Regions from separate parts of the Succiniclasticum sp. genome, predicted to be linked through region 1. Evidence: riboswitches for the same ligand, from Rfam matches in the RefSeq annotation. Region 1 holds a riboswitch; the other holds the start of a gene.
The links. A riboswitch is a leader RNA that binds a small molecule or an ion and turns the genes downstream of it on or off. The one in region 1 is predicted to bind cobalamin.
Positions count from the first base shown of each region.

Region 2: it holds a riboswitch for cobalamin, as region 1 does, so the genes downstream of both, cbiD (cobalt-precorrin-5B (C(1))-methyltransferase CbiD) here and ACZOWY_RS02325 (methylmalonyl-CoA mutase family protein) in region 1, are expected to answer to the same signal.

Region 1 covers NZ_DBMCWA010000003.1:11,097-18,908, forward strand. Annotated here, with positions in the region: gene ACZOWY_RS02295 (heavy metal translocating P-type ATPase) at 1-481, shown strand, start outside; gene ACZOWY_RS02300 (transporter substrate-binding domain-containing protein) at 684-1,472, shown strand; gene ACZOWY_RS02305 (sirohydrochlorin cobaltochelatase) at 1,779-2,801, shown strand; gene ACZOWY_RS02310 (hypothetical protein) at 2,995-3,195, opposite strand; gene ACZOWY_RS02315 (ABC transporter substrate-binding protein) at 3,237-4,274, opposite strand; cobalamin riboswitch at 4,656-4,836, shown strand; gene ACZOWY_RS02320 (hypothetical protein) at 4,795-4,935, shown strand; gene ACZOWY_RS02325 (methylmalonyl-CoA mutase family protein) at 5,258-7,483, shown strand; gene scpA (methylmalonyl-CoA mutase) at 7,483-7,812, shown strand, end outside.
Region 2 covers NZ_DBMCWA010000002.1:208,089-215,900, forward strand. Annotated here, with positions in the region: gene cbiE (precorrin-6y C5,15-methyltransferase (decarboxylating) subunit CbiE) at 1-300, opposite strand, end outside; gene cobK (precorrin-6A reductase) at 437-1,198, opposite strand; gene cobJ (precorrin-3B C(17)-methyltransferase) at 1,195-1,929, opposite strand; gene ACZOWY_RS02115 (cobalt-precorrin 5A hydrolase) at 1,963-3,009, opposite strand; gene cobM (precorrin-4 C(11)-methyltransferase) at 3,011-3,817, opposite strand; gene cobI (precorrin-2 C(20)-methyltransferase) at 3,814-4,518, opposite strand; gene cbiD (cobalt-precorrin-5B (C(1))-methyltransferase CbiD) at 4,573-5,820, opposite strand; cobalamin riboswitch at 5,987-6,121, opposite strand; gene ACZOWY_RS02135 (RluA family pseudouridine synthase) at 6,309-6,953, shown strand; gene fba (class II fructose-1,6-bisphosphate aldolase) at 7,042-7,812, shown strand, end outside.

The sequences.
Region 1 (7,812 bases):
CCTGACCACGGTTATGCTCACCGGCGACGCCCGGAGAGAAGCAGAAGCGGTGGCGAAGGAAGCCGGAATTCAGGAAGTGCGCGCAGAACTGCTGCCGCAGGATAAGCTGAAAGAAATGAACGACCTGCGCAACAAATACGGCGGAGTCATGTTCGTAGGCGACGGCATCAACGACGCCCCGGTACTGGCCGGCGCGGACGTAGGCGCAGCCATGGGCAGCGGCGCGGACGCAGCCATCGAAGCGGCGGACGTGGTGTTCATGAACTCTGAGATGAGCGCGATTCCCAAAGCCATAGCTATTGCCAAGGCGGTCAACAATGTAGCCTGGCAGAATGTAGTCTTTGCCCTGGTAGTCAAGGTCATCATCATGGTAGCGGGCCTCTTCGGTTATGCGTCTATGTGGGCCGCGGTCTTCGCGGATACCGGCGTATCCGTGCTGTGCGTACTGAATGCCTGCCGCGTGCTGTATAAGAAATTCTGATTACGTTTAAAAACGATGATTCAATGCGTCTGCGTGCCATTCTGCGCGCAGGCGTATACATCAGGTGTGTCTTTACGAAAACTGCCGGTTATCGGCAGGGACAGGAAGTCATAGCGATTCTTTTTAACGGAAACATTAAACGCTCTCACGTTTCCCAAAAACAGCGGCGTCTGCTTCTGGCAGACCGAAGGAGGTTAAAGCCATGAAAAAAATTCTGTGCTTTGTATTAACAGTGATTTGCCTGCTTGCCGTTGCGGGTTGCGGCGGCGAGTCTAAAACGGAAGCCCCTTCACAGAAGCAGGCGGTTGCGGAAAAGGTGCTGCGGGTGGGAACCGACGCAGACTATCCGCCCTTTGAATATTTCCAGGAAGCCTCAAAGGCCTTTACCGGCTTTGATATCGAATTGATGCGGGGTATTGCCCGGGAGCTGGGCTACAGCAGGGTGGAGTTTGTAGACCTGGAATTCAATAACCTGTTGCCGTCTCTGAAAGACGGGCAGGTAGATGCGGTCATTTCCTGTATGAATATTACAGAAGAGCGCAAAAAGGTGGCTGATTTTACGGAACCCTATCTGGACAGCGTCAATGTGGCAGTAGGCCCCTTTGGTACGAAAGCTGCCGACGCAGATGTGCTGAAGGATAAGCGTATCGCCGTAGAGGTTGGCAGTGTCCATGTGAAGCAGGCCAAAGCGTATTCCGATAACGTCGTGGAATGCGGCGAAGTGGAAGACGCCCTGAAGATGGTGGCGGAGAAAAAAGCAGATTTTGCCATTATGGATAATTACACGGCCCGTTTCTATATTACCCAGAACTACAGCAACAAGCTTACCATTATGGCAGAGTTAAAAGACAGCAAGGATGCCGGCATAGCAATTGCTGTTGCTAAAAATAATAAGGAACTGCTGGATAAACTGAACGCGGGCCTGCAAAACTATCGAACGAGTGCTAATTTCCTGCAACTGAGGAACAGCTATTTCGGTAAGCTGAAATAAAACGCAGATACGTTTTGCAGTGAGCGTGTTAAAAAGATTAAAAGACCATCCCGGTACGGATATAAAAACCGTACCGTTTTTTTTAAGGGAACAAATTAACCGGTGTTTCTTTACTATTTGAAATAACTGAACAGATTAGGCGGATTGATTGATCGGCGTAGGGATAAGGCACTATATGTTAAATCCAGATTAATAATAATTAATAATAATGTATTCTAATAGTATTGCATTTTTAAATATATTATCTTATAATTAAAACACATTTAGGCTGTTTCACCGTCAGGTAAAGAAAAGGGGTCATTTATTATGAACAAAGCTGTCAGAATCGTTACCAATGTATTGTTGTCTGTCTGTGGTATGGCATTTGCCGTGCCTGGCCATGCAGGTTATAAACTGAGTTCTGAAGTGAAGAAGCCTACGCCGGCTTTGCTGGAAGCCTCTGAAATCGGTGTCCGTGTGTATAATAACAGGGAGATGCAGGATTTGCCAGATAAAGACGCTCTGGTTGTGATGTCTTTTGGCACTACCATGAAGGAGACCAGAGACAGGACTATTAACGCTACGGTAGAGGAAATCCGGAAAGCTCTGCCCGGTGTAAAGGTCTTGGTGGCTTATACATCACATATTATTATTGATCGGATCAAAGCGAAAGAAGGCCTGGTCATCCCCACCCCGGAAGAAGCACTGGAACAGCTGAAGGCAGAAGGATATACCCGTATCGCTCTGGCTTCCCTGGATATCATCCCCGGGATGGAATACGATTATAAGTGCGGTATTTTCCGGAACTATCGCACATGTTTCAAGAAGATGACTATGGGTCTTCCTCTCCTGTTTTGGCAGGGACAGGAGAATCAGCGGGATGATGTGATGGAGACGGTACAGGCTTTTGCCACTCAGTTCCCGAAACTGGAAAGCGATGAAGCGCTGCTGGTGATGACACATGGTACACCTCATCCGTCTAATGCGTACTATGCTGTAATCCAGGATCGTCTGAATAAATTGGGCAAAGGACATATTCATGTTTACAGTGTGGAAGGAATGCCTATGCTGGAGCATGTGATTCCCGAGCTGAAAAAAGAAGGCGTTACGCATGTGACATTGATGCCCATGATGATGGTGGCCGGAGACCATGCCAACAACGATATGGCAGGGGACGAAGACGATTCACATAAAGTCATTTTGCAGAACGAAGGATTTTCTGTTACCCCTTATATTCACGGCATGGGTGAGAACGAAGCTGTGCGTAAGATTTTTGTGGAACGGGCGATGGAAAGCTGGGATGCCCTGAAGAACGTAACGGAAGGCCGGACCGGTGGCATGCCGCACTGAAGAATAGAATAAATTTTAATAAACGAAAAGCCCGCATTGAATTATGCGGGCTTTTTTCGTTTTGCTGTGAAAAAGGTGAAGAAGAAGGATGAGGGTTTTTATCTATGGTTTTGATAAAAAAATCTAATTAATTATCACACCTTAATTATAATATTTGCTGATAATAATGTCAATAGAATAGAAAAAGTAATTGCTATTCGTCCTGTTTCATGTCTTCCAACACGGCTACAAGGGCCAGTTTGGCTTCTTCCAGCCTGTCCAGGTCATAGATTATATCCCGAACAAGGAAATCTTTAGTGCTGACCGTATTACTGATGCTGTCAATCACTTCATCCATACGTTTCAGTACACCATATAAAATATCTTTACGGGTAACGTCGCGATTTACTTCCATAGGAAAACCTCCTTATATGTTATTGCGAAATAATTAAGCAACTACTTGCCGATTGCCTTGTCCCATTTGTCAACCACTTCGTCGCGGTGCCTGCCAGCCCAAAGGAAGTTATATTTGATCAACTTGGCGCTTTTGAGTTCATCGGCCTGTTTGGGAGGCTTGGCATCAGGATGGGTCAGGAACTGGTAAGAGCCTACGGTCTGGCCGATTTCCTGCGCCTTGGCCGTCAGGCACCAGTCGATGAAACGCTTGGCAGCTTCCTGGTCCGGACCGCCTTTGATCAGTGATACGGCGCCTACTTCATAGCCTGTACCTTCCGTAGGGAAGGTGAGCACCAGATCTTTCATGCCGCTTTCCCGGAATTTGATGGCATCATGCAGGAACGAAATACCAATCAGGCATTCGCCCTGGCCTGCCAGTTTTGCCGGGGCAGAGCCGGATTTCTGGTATGTTTTTATCTGCTTGTCCAGTTTCTTCATATAATCCAGGGCATCTTCCTCACCACGAAGCTGGACCATGGAGGCCAGCAGGGTATAGCCGGTGCCGGAGGATTTGGGGTTGGGCATCATAATCTGTCCCTGATACTCCGGTTTCAGCAGATCGCTCCAGCTTTTGGGAGGCTCCAGATTCTTTTCCTTTAACAGTTTTTCGTTGGAGGCGAACCCCAGATAGCCTACATAAACACCTGTCCAGAAGCCGTCTGCATCTTTAAACCGTTCCGGAATCTTTTTCGCATTGGGGGATACGTATTTTTCCAGCAACCCGTCTGTTTTGGCCTGGATCTGCCCGTCTGCCGGTCCGCCGAACCACACGGACGCTTTCGGCGCATCCTTTTCTGCCTTCAGTCGTTGAAGGGTTTCGCCTGAAGACATGCGCACGGCAGTCACTTTAATTCCCGTTTCCTTTTCAAAGGCAGCCACATCTGCGGCCATGAAATCTTCTAAAGCACCCCAGTAAACCGTCAGTTTCTGCGTACCGGGCTTCAGTGATTCTTTCTTTTCGCTGCCGCAGCCACTGAGGGAGAAAAGCAATAGGCCGGCAAGAGATAAGGCGCAAACAGTTCTCAATTTTCTTTTCATTACACAGACTCCTTTTCCGTAGGATTGTGAGAGTAGATTAATGAATTATATAATATCCTTATATAATATAATTCGTAAAACAAAATAATTACTGATTTATAATTACTGATTTATCAGAACAATTTTATCAAAAAGTATGTATTTCCACAATAGTTAAAACAAAAAAAGTATAATATATTTTAATGATCAGGTCTGCCATATGCAAAACAACCTGCTAACGATACCAGTTATTGATAGCAAGTAAAATTAATAATCTTTTGACAAAAATTAATAAATAGCTTGACATTCTTAATAATAATTATTATTATAATAATGAGCTGAGAAACTGTGATGGTTGAAAGAGAGTCAGACAGTTTTCCGGTGAAGGGTAAGTTAAAATTTAATACAACAATAAATACAGGTGCCCGCAAGGGCCCAACAGAGAAGTCCGGTGCAAGTCCGGCGCGGTCCCGCCGCTGTAAGGGGGAGCGAGCTTCAAGCGTGTCACTGAAACCAAGGTTTTGGGAAGGCGAAGCGAGTGATGAATCCAAGTCAGAAGAACTGCCTGTATGGAACCCATTTCTTAACCCGCGAGCGACGGGGAGGAGATGACTGCGTGGCCGGTAACCGGCTGGCAGCTGCCTTCAAACCGTCTTTTCATAAACGAAAAGACGTTTTTTAATTCAGTTTATATTACGGCCTGGACAACCGTCATATAATGATTTGCCATTCTCAAACCTTCCGAATTTACGTGCGGGGTAACAGAGCCGGACACTTTGTTACCCGCACGGGTCTGAAGGTAAAAGAGGGGAATCGGGGCAGCGGCAGTGATCACTCTCACACGAGCTTGTTTTTTTATGCGGTAATATCCATCCGGCGACGGGTGGTTTTACATAGATTCAGCGACCGGGCGCATTTCCCGGAAGGAGAATCACTATTCTATATGAGGAGGTAAATTGTTTATGGCTGAAGAAACCAACATCGAGCAGTCCAAATCCAAGCCGATGACTGACAAGGAGTTGGAAGAACTTCTGCGTAAGTCCGAACAAAACGCGTCTTACCCGGATGTTCCGTTTGATGAGTTTACAGTCCCCACGCCGGAAGAATGGGTGGCGGCCTGTAACGAACTGTTAAAAGGCAAGCCTTTTGACAAGATGATGTACACCAAAAACTATGAAGGCATTACCTTCGATCCCATTTACACTCTGCGTAAATGGAAAGACATCCTGCCTACGGATGATTATCCTGGCATGGGCGATTTCCTGCGCGGCAGCACGGTGAATGGGTATGTTCATGAACCCTGGGGCATTGCGCAGGCATGCGATCTCACCGAACCGCAGGAAAACAATGAACTGCTGAAATTTGAAATTTCCAAAGGCAGCACGGTTTATCACGTACGGGTTGACAGTGCTACCCTGGCAGGCGTGGACGTAAAAGATGCTGAAAAACCCGGCGATAAAGGCGTAAGCCTGACCACGCTGGAGGACATGCATACCATGCTGGATGGGCTAGATCTGGAAAAGATTCCCTATATGTTATATACAGGGGAAGGTTCTGCCCGTCTGCTGGCTATGACCGTAGCCGCGCTGAAAGCTGCCGGCAAGAAGATTGAAAAGCTGCATGGTATTATCGGTGCCGACCCCATCGGCGAGCTGGTAAAGAACGGCAAGACGGCTGAAAGCCTGGATGCTCTGTATGATCAGATGGCAGGCGTAATCAAATGGGCGAAGAAAAACGCTCCCGGCCTGCGCACCATCCTGGTTCGCAGCACCGTATTCTCCCTGGGCGGAGCGGAAAGCGTTCAGGAAGTTGCCTATACCTATGCGGTAGCGGTTGAATATGTACGCCAGATGATGAAACGCGGTCTGGATATCCATGACATTTCCCAGGCGATTGCCTTCGAATTCAACCAGGGTGCCAACTTCTTCATGGAAATCGCAAAACTGCGTGCAGCCCGTCAGATCTGGGCCAACATCATGAAGGAATTCGGCGCGGAAGAAGCAGACCGTGCTTCCTTCGTGCATGGTCGCCCGGCAACCTTCACTAAGACGGTAATCGACCCCTATGTTAACATGCTGCGTAACTGCACCCAGTCGTTCTCCAGCGTAGTTGGCGGTGTTAACACCTTTGAAAATGAACCTTTTGACGAACTGATCCGCAAAGGCGACACCTTCTCCCGCCGTATTGCCCGTAACATCCATATCATGCTGCAGGAAGAATTCGGCATGCAGGCGCCTATCGATCAGGCCGGCGGCTCCTGGGCAGTAGAAGCGCTGACCAAGCAGATCACCGAAAAGATTTGGGCTAAATTCCAGGAAGTAGAAGCAGCTGGCGGCGTTATCGCTGCCCTGAAAGACGGCAGTATCCAGAAAGGCATCGCTGATGTCCTGGCTGCCCGCTTCAAAGCGCTGGAACTGCGTAAAGACCGCGCAGTCGGCGTTAATATGTATCCGAATATGACGGAAGAACCGCTGGATCCCCGTCCGGAAAATACCGAAGAAATCAAAAAGATCCTGGCTGCTGCAGTTGAAAAATATGAAGCTGACGTTGATGCAAAAGAAGCGGAAGCAAAACTGGCTGCTGTTAAGGCTGCTGCTGCGGACGTTCTGGTTGACGCGGAAGCGGAAGCATTTGCTGCCGGCGCCACGATTGGTCAGGTTGCCAAAGCGGCTGCAAAAGAAGCTTGCGGCTGCTGCTGCGACGTAACCGTAGAACCGATTGCGGAACATCATTGGACCGAACGGTTCGAAGCCCTGCGCAAAGATACCGAAGCCTATATTGCCAAGACCGGCAAGAATGTGGAAGTGTTCCTGGCTAACATGGGCCCGATTCCGCAGCATAAAGCCCGCGCTGACTTCTCCACCAGCTTCCTGCAGGTTGGCGAATTCAACGTGCATCTGAATAACGGCTTCCAGGACGACGAAGGCAAACCCAATTCCCGTTGGGAAAAAGCTGCGGCTGCCCTCAAGGCCGGCATCGACGAAGCAGGCACTCCGTATGACTGCGCAGTTATCTGCTCCACCGACGCTACCTATCCGGAAGACGTACCGGGCATGGCTCCGTTGCTGAAGGCTGCTAACCCGACCATGAAACTGTTCCTGGCCGGCGCTCCTGCCAAAGATATGAAACAGACGTATCTGGACGCAGGTGTGGACGACTTCATCAGCGTATCTGCCAACTGCTTTGATATTCTGAAAGACTTGCAGAAGAGGAAGGGGATGATTGAATAATGGCAAATCTGAATCCTGATTTCACCAAGATTAGCTTTCCCGAACACCCTTCCTGCTCCTATGAGGACTGGAAGAAAGGTTTGGAGAAGAAAACCGGTGAAAACTGGGATGCCCTGAAAGGTACAACCCTCGAACGTATCCCGGTTGATCCGCTGTACACTGCTGAAATTTACAAAAAATGCAACCATCTGGATTTCATGAGCGGTATTCCTCCGTTCCTGCGTGGACCGTACTCCACCATGTACGTATTCCGTCCCTGGACGGTACGTCAGTATGCCGGTTTCTCCACCGCAGAAGAATCCAACGCTTTCTACCGCCGCAACCTGGCA
Region 2 (7,812 bases), on a different contig from region 1:
ACAGTACCGCTTTACCTCACACTGAGGCAGCTTCCCTGCAATGGTTTTGGCCAGACTGAAAAAGCCCACATCACCGGATACGAGGATACCCAGAACATCTTTTTCCGCATCTGCGTTCGCCGCAATTTCCGCCAGCTCAGCCAGTTTTATCGTGGGATATACTTTCTTCCCTTCCCCAAACTGGCCTACCATCCGCCGGTCTCCTGCCAGAACCGTACTTTCGGCGATTGCCTGTCTTGCCGCTCCGGTCAGAAGATCGGGATTTCCCGGACCGATTCCGATCACATTCACTTTCAGCATGACCTGTCTCCTGTCTTACGTAACACACGTTCTAACATAAATTATATCTGACACCTTACTCAGGCACATTCAGTCAAATCTTTCTAAACACATGATGATTGCCGCAGCACACACGGAACGGATCCAACGCATCCAATCAGCAGCAAGTGCCGAACTGTTCTTTCAGTTCCGCCAGCACCTGCTCCAGGTTTTCGCCGGTCTCCGGATTCCTGTCGATCAGAATCAGTTTGGCCCCTACTTCGGCTGCCGCTTCCAGTTTGTCTTCAAAGCCGCCGGCCTTTCCGGAATCTTTTGAAACAATATATTTTGCGCCGGCGCGCCGGAACATGGCTATGTTCAGATCTTTGGCAAAGGGTCCCTGCATGCAGATGATCTGCGCCGGTTTGTAGCCAAGATTCAGCGCGTTGTCCAGCGAGTCACGCAAAGGCAGTATCCGGCAGGTAATGCGTTCCGCATAACCGGGAAGCTTTGTAAAATCAACCAGGTTCTTGCTGCCGGTGGTTAAAAACACCGGTCCTTCCGTACCGCTCAAAATTTCGATGGCTTCCCCGAAATCTTTCACCGTGATACAGCCGGGATGTTCGCTGGCCGGCCGCAGCATCCGTTTGTACGGAAACCCGGTTTCCCTGCAGGCCTTCTGTATCGTATCCGTAACCACTACCGCATAAGGGTGGGTGGAATCCAGCACCAGATCCGGGTGCACCTCACGCAAAAACGTGCACATATCCTCAAACGTCATGCGCTTTGTCTGTACATGGATGTACGGATTGTCAGGATATAAAGACGCACCGTATGCCGTAGCGACAGAGACATAGACATCTACCTGCATGGCAGCCAATGCGTCAGCGATTTTTCTTCCTTCTATGGTTCCGGCAATCAGCCAGACTTTTCGTTTCATAAATGATATCCTCTGGGTGTTACGATCCGTCCGTTAATTACCTTGCTCTGGGAATTCCCGATGATAACCGTAGAAAACATATCCACATTTTCATTATCGCCCAGTTCTTTCAGCGTGGTCAGTTCGTAAGATTCACCTTCCCGTCCGATATTATGCACAATACCGCAGGGAACGTCGCCGTTCTGATGCTTCAGCATGATATCGCAGGCTTTTTTCAGATAATCTTGCCGTTTATGGCTTCTGGGATTGTAAATGGCAACACAGAAATCTCCCTGTGCAGCACAGTCCAGCCGTTTTTCAATCTTCTCCCAGGGGGTCAGCAGATCGCTTAAGGAAATCAGACAAAAATCACAGATCAGGGGCGCCCCAAGCAACGCAGCCCCCGAGCAGGCAGCCGTAACACCGGGAATCACTTCAATATCAATTTCAGGATGATCGGCAGCCACCTGGCACATGATACCGGCCATACCGTACACACCGGCGTCCCCGCTGCTGATGATCGCTACCGTCTGCCCCTTTAGCGCTTCTTCCAGCGTCGCTTTGCAACGGTCCACTTCTTTACGCATCCCGTTGGACACGAATGTTTTTCCGGGGAACTCGTCTTTGATCAGATTCACATATACATTATATCCTGTAATCACGTCACAGGATTCCAGCGCTTTGATGGCACGTGCGGTCATCTGTTCCCTGCCGCCCGGTCCCAGGCTTACCACATAAATTTTAGCAGCCATTTTCTACTCCTTTTGCAATCATTATCCTCTTTATCATGAATTAAAATCTACAACAAAATTTTCAGCAGCCACAGCCAGCGTCACGCCGTTTCTTCCGGTCTTGCGCAACAGCAGTTTCCCACCATGACTGTCCAGCACAGCCGCCCTTTCACAGACATTATCTACGCCTACGGTTTTCGCCACAAAAGCAGAAGGCGTAAAATCCCCTTCCACAGCATTCAGTTCTTCCGCAGAATAAAACCGTACGGGCAGTGCATTGCTTTCAGCGAAGGCCAATAATCCCTGCTCGTCCTTCTTTACATCAATGGAAGCGATTCCTTTTACCACGCTCATTGTAACTTTAAGCTTTGCCAGTTCCTGAATAACCAGTTCTTCGATTTTATCCTCCGGCGTGCCTCTGCGGCAGCCAATTCCCAGATGAAGAACGCGGGGGCGCAATACAACCGTTTCTACGAAAGGCTGTACTGTTTTGCGCAGGGAAATCGCCATGCCGACAGTTCCTTCGTTAGCCAGGACCAATCCTTTGGGAAGAGGACCTTTGATAGGAAAATCGCTTTTCACTCCCACTTTTTTACAGTCAACCAGATACGAAGCAAAGGTTTTGGCGGCATCCATGTTAAATATGGACATATTATGCCGTGCAGCCCATTCGTCCACAGCAAACAGGTCATTCACATCCGTCGCCGTGGTAATTACGGGAACCGCCCTCAAAAAACCGGCAATTCCCAGCGCCAGGCCATTGGCGCCACCGATATGCCCGGAAAGCAGAGGAATCACAAACTTTCCCTGTTCGTCAATCGAAACGACGGCCGGATCCTTTGTCTTGCTGCGGATATAAGGGGCAATACTGCGAATCGCAATCCCCGTGGCGCCGATAAAAACCATGAGACGGCACCGGGAAAAAGCTTCCCTGCACATTTCCTGTAAAGAAGGGCTGATTTCCTTTAAGGCAGGATCCACATCCTTATACCGCCGTGTAGTAAATATCCCACTCTCAAATCCGCGGGACTCAAGATACTTTTTCAGTTTCAGGCTGATCCTTGCCCCGTTGCGGGTAAAAGAGAAAATTATCGCATTCATGTTATTTTACAGGTTTGTGATGTGTCCTGCTTACCGGTTTAATCTGCAACTTGCTTGCATCGGCTTTACGGAATCCGGTTTCGAATGTAGGATTGTACAGCTCGCTGCGCTCATAAGCCGAACCCAGAAAACCACCGACAGTGATCAGGGCCAGATTCCTGATGTTATTGGCCGCTGCGGTTTCTGCAATCGTACCAACGGTACAGTGCAGCACTTTTTCATCCGGCCAGGAAGCTTTGTAAACAATAGCCGCCGGTTCATCAGCTCCATAACCGCCGCTGATCAGTTCCTTCTGGAGCTTCTCCAGCATACCGGCACTGAGGAAGATGACCATGGTGGCATGATGCTTCGCATAATCTTTGATCTTCTGTTTCGGAGGAACCCCTGTCCGCCCTTCCATACGGGTAATGATAACGGACTGGCTGACCTCCGGAAGGGTATACTCTGCTTTCAGGGAAGCAGCCGCCGCGCAGAAGGAACTGACTCCCGGCACAACTTCAAAATCAAGATTATAACTCTTCAGCAGATCCATCTGTTCCCTGTGGGCGCCGTAGACGCTGGGATCGCCTGTATGGAGGCGCACTACCAGTTTGCCTTCCTGGGCAGCCGGAACCATAGCCGCAATGACTTCTTCCAGCGTCATGACCGCGCTGTTCATAATTACGCACTCCGGTTTTGCATAGTCAAGCAAAGCCGGATTAACCAGAGAACCTGCATAAATGATCAGGTCTGCCTTTTCCAGCAGTTCTTTCCCGCGAACCGTGATCAGATCCGCTGCTCCGGGACCTGCGCCAATAAAATAGATCATTCCTGTTCAAACTCCTTTTCTTTTACCAATATCACTGAAAAATAACTGCTTTTATCGTCAACTTTGCTCAGATCTTTGTATATCTTTTCTCCGGGCAGGCCGCAATTCTCCACCATCTGGGCATGTTTCAAAAGCCCGCGCCCGGTCAGCTCATCCCGGACCCTGCCGATCTCACTGGCGGATTTCATCAGGATCTTATTTCCGGGCATGTCCAGGAACCGGCTTGATTCTTTATAGCTGCCCGGCAGAATCGTCAGCGGTTCCGCTTTTTCGCACAGGGAAACATTTAATTTTGCCGCTACTGCACAGAAGCTCGTCACGCCGGGAACCAGTTCCGCTTCATATCCTGCTTTCAGTACAAGTTTATGAACGTAGATGCAGGTCGCATAAACCGTTGGGCACCCTAACGTAATAAAAACCACGTTTTTACCCTGATCCAGATAGTTAATAATATCATCCGCGCCTTTCTGATGCGCTTTGGAAATAATATCATGATCTTTGACCATCGGCATATAAACCAGAAGCTGTTCTTTATCCTTCAGGTCTACGATTCCTTCCACGATATTTTTAGCTACCAGCACATCACTGTCGCCCTGCGGAATTGCCAGCACATCGCATTCCTTAATCAGACGGACTGCTTTCAGCGTCATCAGTTCCGGATCCCCGGGGCCTACGCCAATACTGTACAGTTTACCCTTCATACTTCGTTTCTCCTTTATCTTTTCAAAAATTTATAGCAATTTATTGTTTCCGGATCAAATACCCCTGTTATTTTTTGCCGCGTCATTTTGATGCAGTTTCAGCAATTGGTCTGCATTGGCAGTTTTTCCTAATAATCCGTAAACATTGGAAAACAGGATGGCGCCGGTCTTTACTTTCCCATGTACCCGTTTCTGCATGTAGAAATCAATTTTTTTAACCGCCTCTTCCATCACCGTTTCAAACAGGCCTTCCCGCTTCAGGATCTTTGTCATTTCATCTGTTGTCAGCGCCTGATAAATCTCTTTACCTATCTCCGGAGCAGCGCCGTGGAAAAGAGCCTGCAGGGCCAGAAACTCCGAACGGCAGTCGGCATATTTGGAATGGGTATTCATAACCCCCTGGGCCAGTTTGATCAGTTTACCGGAATGGCCGATGATCAGAACACTCTCAAAGCCTTTCAGTACTGCATAATCCAACAGTTCTCCTACAAAATTGCTGCAGGTCACTGCCGTGCTGATATCAATTTTCATCTCATCCCGGGTAAAATCGGCTCCGTAATTACCAAAGAATACCAGCAGATCCTTGCAGCCGGCCGCCTTACGGGAATTCATTTCCGTATACATGGTATCGATCAGGGCCCGGTCGCTCATGGGTTCTACGATTCCGCTTGTGCCCAGAACGGAAATACCGCCCTCAATCCCCAACCGCGGATTGAATGTTTTAGGAGCAATGGCTGCGCCGTCCGGAATTGAGATTACGACACGCAGGGTTCCTTCAAACCCGTACCGGTCCATTGCTGCCAGAACTTCCTGCGTTATCATTTTGCGCGGCACCGGATTGATTGCGGGGCCGCCTACCTTACAGGCCAGTCCCGGCTTCGTCACCTTTCCTACGCCGATCCCGCCCCAGATTTCCACTTTTTCATCCATCTGTTCAACCGAAGGGGTCTGAGGCTGCATCACAGGCTCTTCCCCCGGGATCTTACTGTTTTTGTCAGATACCGTGGCATAAATCAGCGTTCCGTTTGTATCGTCCGGATCATCCCCGCTGTCTTTGCGGATCGCACAACGGACAAACCCGGGTCCCCGCAGGATATCCAGCACGTCCAGCGTCAGCGTAATTCCTTTCGGAGTATCCAGCCGGATCGAATCAGTTTCTTCCCCGGAAAGGAGCATCACCGCGGCAGCCTTGGAAGCAGCTGCGGCACAGCTGCCGGTCGTATAGCCGCGACGCATCAGTTTACCCTGAGAAACAACAACATCCTGTTCCATAATTCTGTCATACACCTTCTCACGAATCACCGGTAAATACCCCTGTTTATTGCAGGCAGCCTGGCCGGCGGTTCCTTACATAACAAAAAAGACTTCCGCATCCACAGGCAGAAATCTTCATAGTTAACCCAGGACGCAGCATCCTATACAATGCTCTCGCGCCTCTGCGTTACGCCATTTCCATCACTCGTGGATTACGGTGCATTAAATCCGGGCAGGTTGCTGACTGTAAGCAGTGTTTACAGAAAAGCTGCATAACAGCGACGGGATCGTGACGGAATTGCACCGTCTTCCCTTTTAAACGGACTGTACCCGGATATATTCATTTGTCGCTGATATTGAATTATACCATAGTTGGAGCCCCGACACAATATTTTCAGTGAGGAATTCCTACAATATATTAAGTTTTTTCTAAATTTTTTGTATGACGGACAAAATCCTTGCTTCCCTGCCGTTCCGTATATTAAAATTATACCATAGATCGAAGTACTGCTAATCTGCCGAAAGAAGTGTTATATATGCTGGATATCCGTTATGAAGACGAGGCGCTTCTGATTGTGAACAAGCCGCCCGGTATCCTTGTCCATCCCACAACAAAAGAAGATTGCAATACCCTCTCAGCCAGTATCAGCCGTTACTACCGGCAGAATGGCTGGAATCTTACCCTGCACCCGGTCTCCCGGCTGGACCGGCAGACCTCCGGCCTGGTCGTTTTTGCCAAACTTCCTGAAATCCAGGGGCAGCTGATTAAGCAGGGCATGCAGAAAGAATATTTTGCCCTGGTTACCGGAGTTCTGCCCGCAAGACACGGAATCATTGATTTCCCGATCGCCCGAAAACCAGGCAGCATCATCGAACGGGAGATACATCCCGAAGGCAAGCCCTGTAAAACGGAATACCGGCTTATATCCGCCGGCCCCATTTCCCTGGTCCGGTGCCGTCTTTACACAGGAAGGACACATCAGATCCGCGTGCATTTCGCCGGTATAGGCTGTCCCCTCTGGCATGATAATTTATACGGAAACATTCCGGGGCCTCCCCTGCGTCACGGGCTCCACGCCTGTAAAATCGCTTTTGTACATCCCTGGACCCGTGTATTTCTGGAAGTAACTTCCGCATTGCCGGAAGACTTACGCCTGGCGTGGCAGAACAATCTAAACTAGTGTATACTGCCTGTCCCATTATGTGCTATAATATATGCACAGAAGTAAATCACGGAAAAGCTGACTAATTTTCAAGGAGGTTTATTTTATGCCATTAGTTGATACAAAAAAAATGTTCAGGAAAGCCTATGAAGGACATTATGCCGTAGGCGCTTTCAACGTAAACAACATGGAGATCATCCAGGGTATCGTGGAAGCCGCCATCCAGGAAAAGGCCCCGTTGATCCTCCAGGTCTCCGCCGGTGCCCGTAAGTATGCCAAGCATATTTATCTGACCAAACTGGTAGAGGCAGCGGTCGAAGACACCGGTCTACCCATCTGCCTGCATCTGGATCACGGTGCAGATTTTGAAATCTGCAAAGACTGTGTGGACGGCGGTTTCACTTCCGTTATGATCGACGGTTCCAAGTATCCTTTTGAAGAAAACATTGAACTGACAAAACGTGTGGTAGATTATGCCCACAGCAAAGGCGTGGTCGTGGAAGCAGAATTAGGCAAGCTGGCCGGTGTGGAAGATGCCGTAAAGGTTGCTTCCCAGGACGCCACTTACACAGATCCTGACCAGGCAGTAGAATTTGTGGAACGTACCGGCTGCGACAGTCTGGCTATCGCCATCGGTACCAGCCACGGCGCCTATAAGTTTAAAGGCAAACCCCAGCTTGACTTTGCCCGGCTGGAAAAGATCACCAGCCTCCTGCCCGGTTATCCGCTGGTACTCCATGGCGCCTCTACCGTCATTCCTTCCTTTGTAGAAGAATGCAACAAATACGGCGGGAAGATCGACGGGGCCCAGGGCGTTCCGGAAGATATGCTGCTGAAAGCAGGTACCTTCGGGGTCTGCAAGATCAATATCGACACC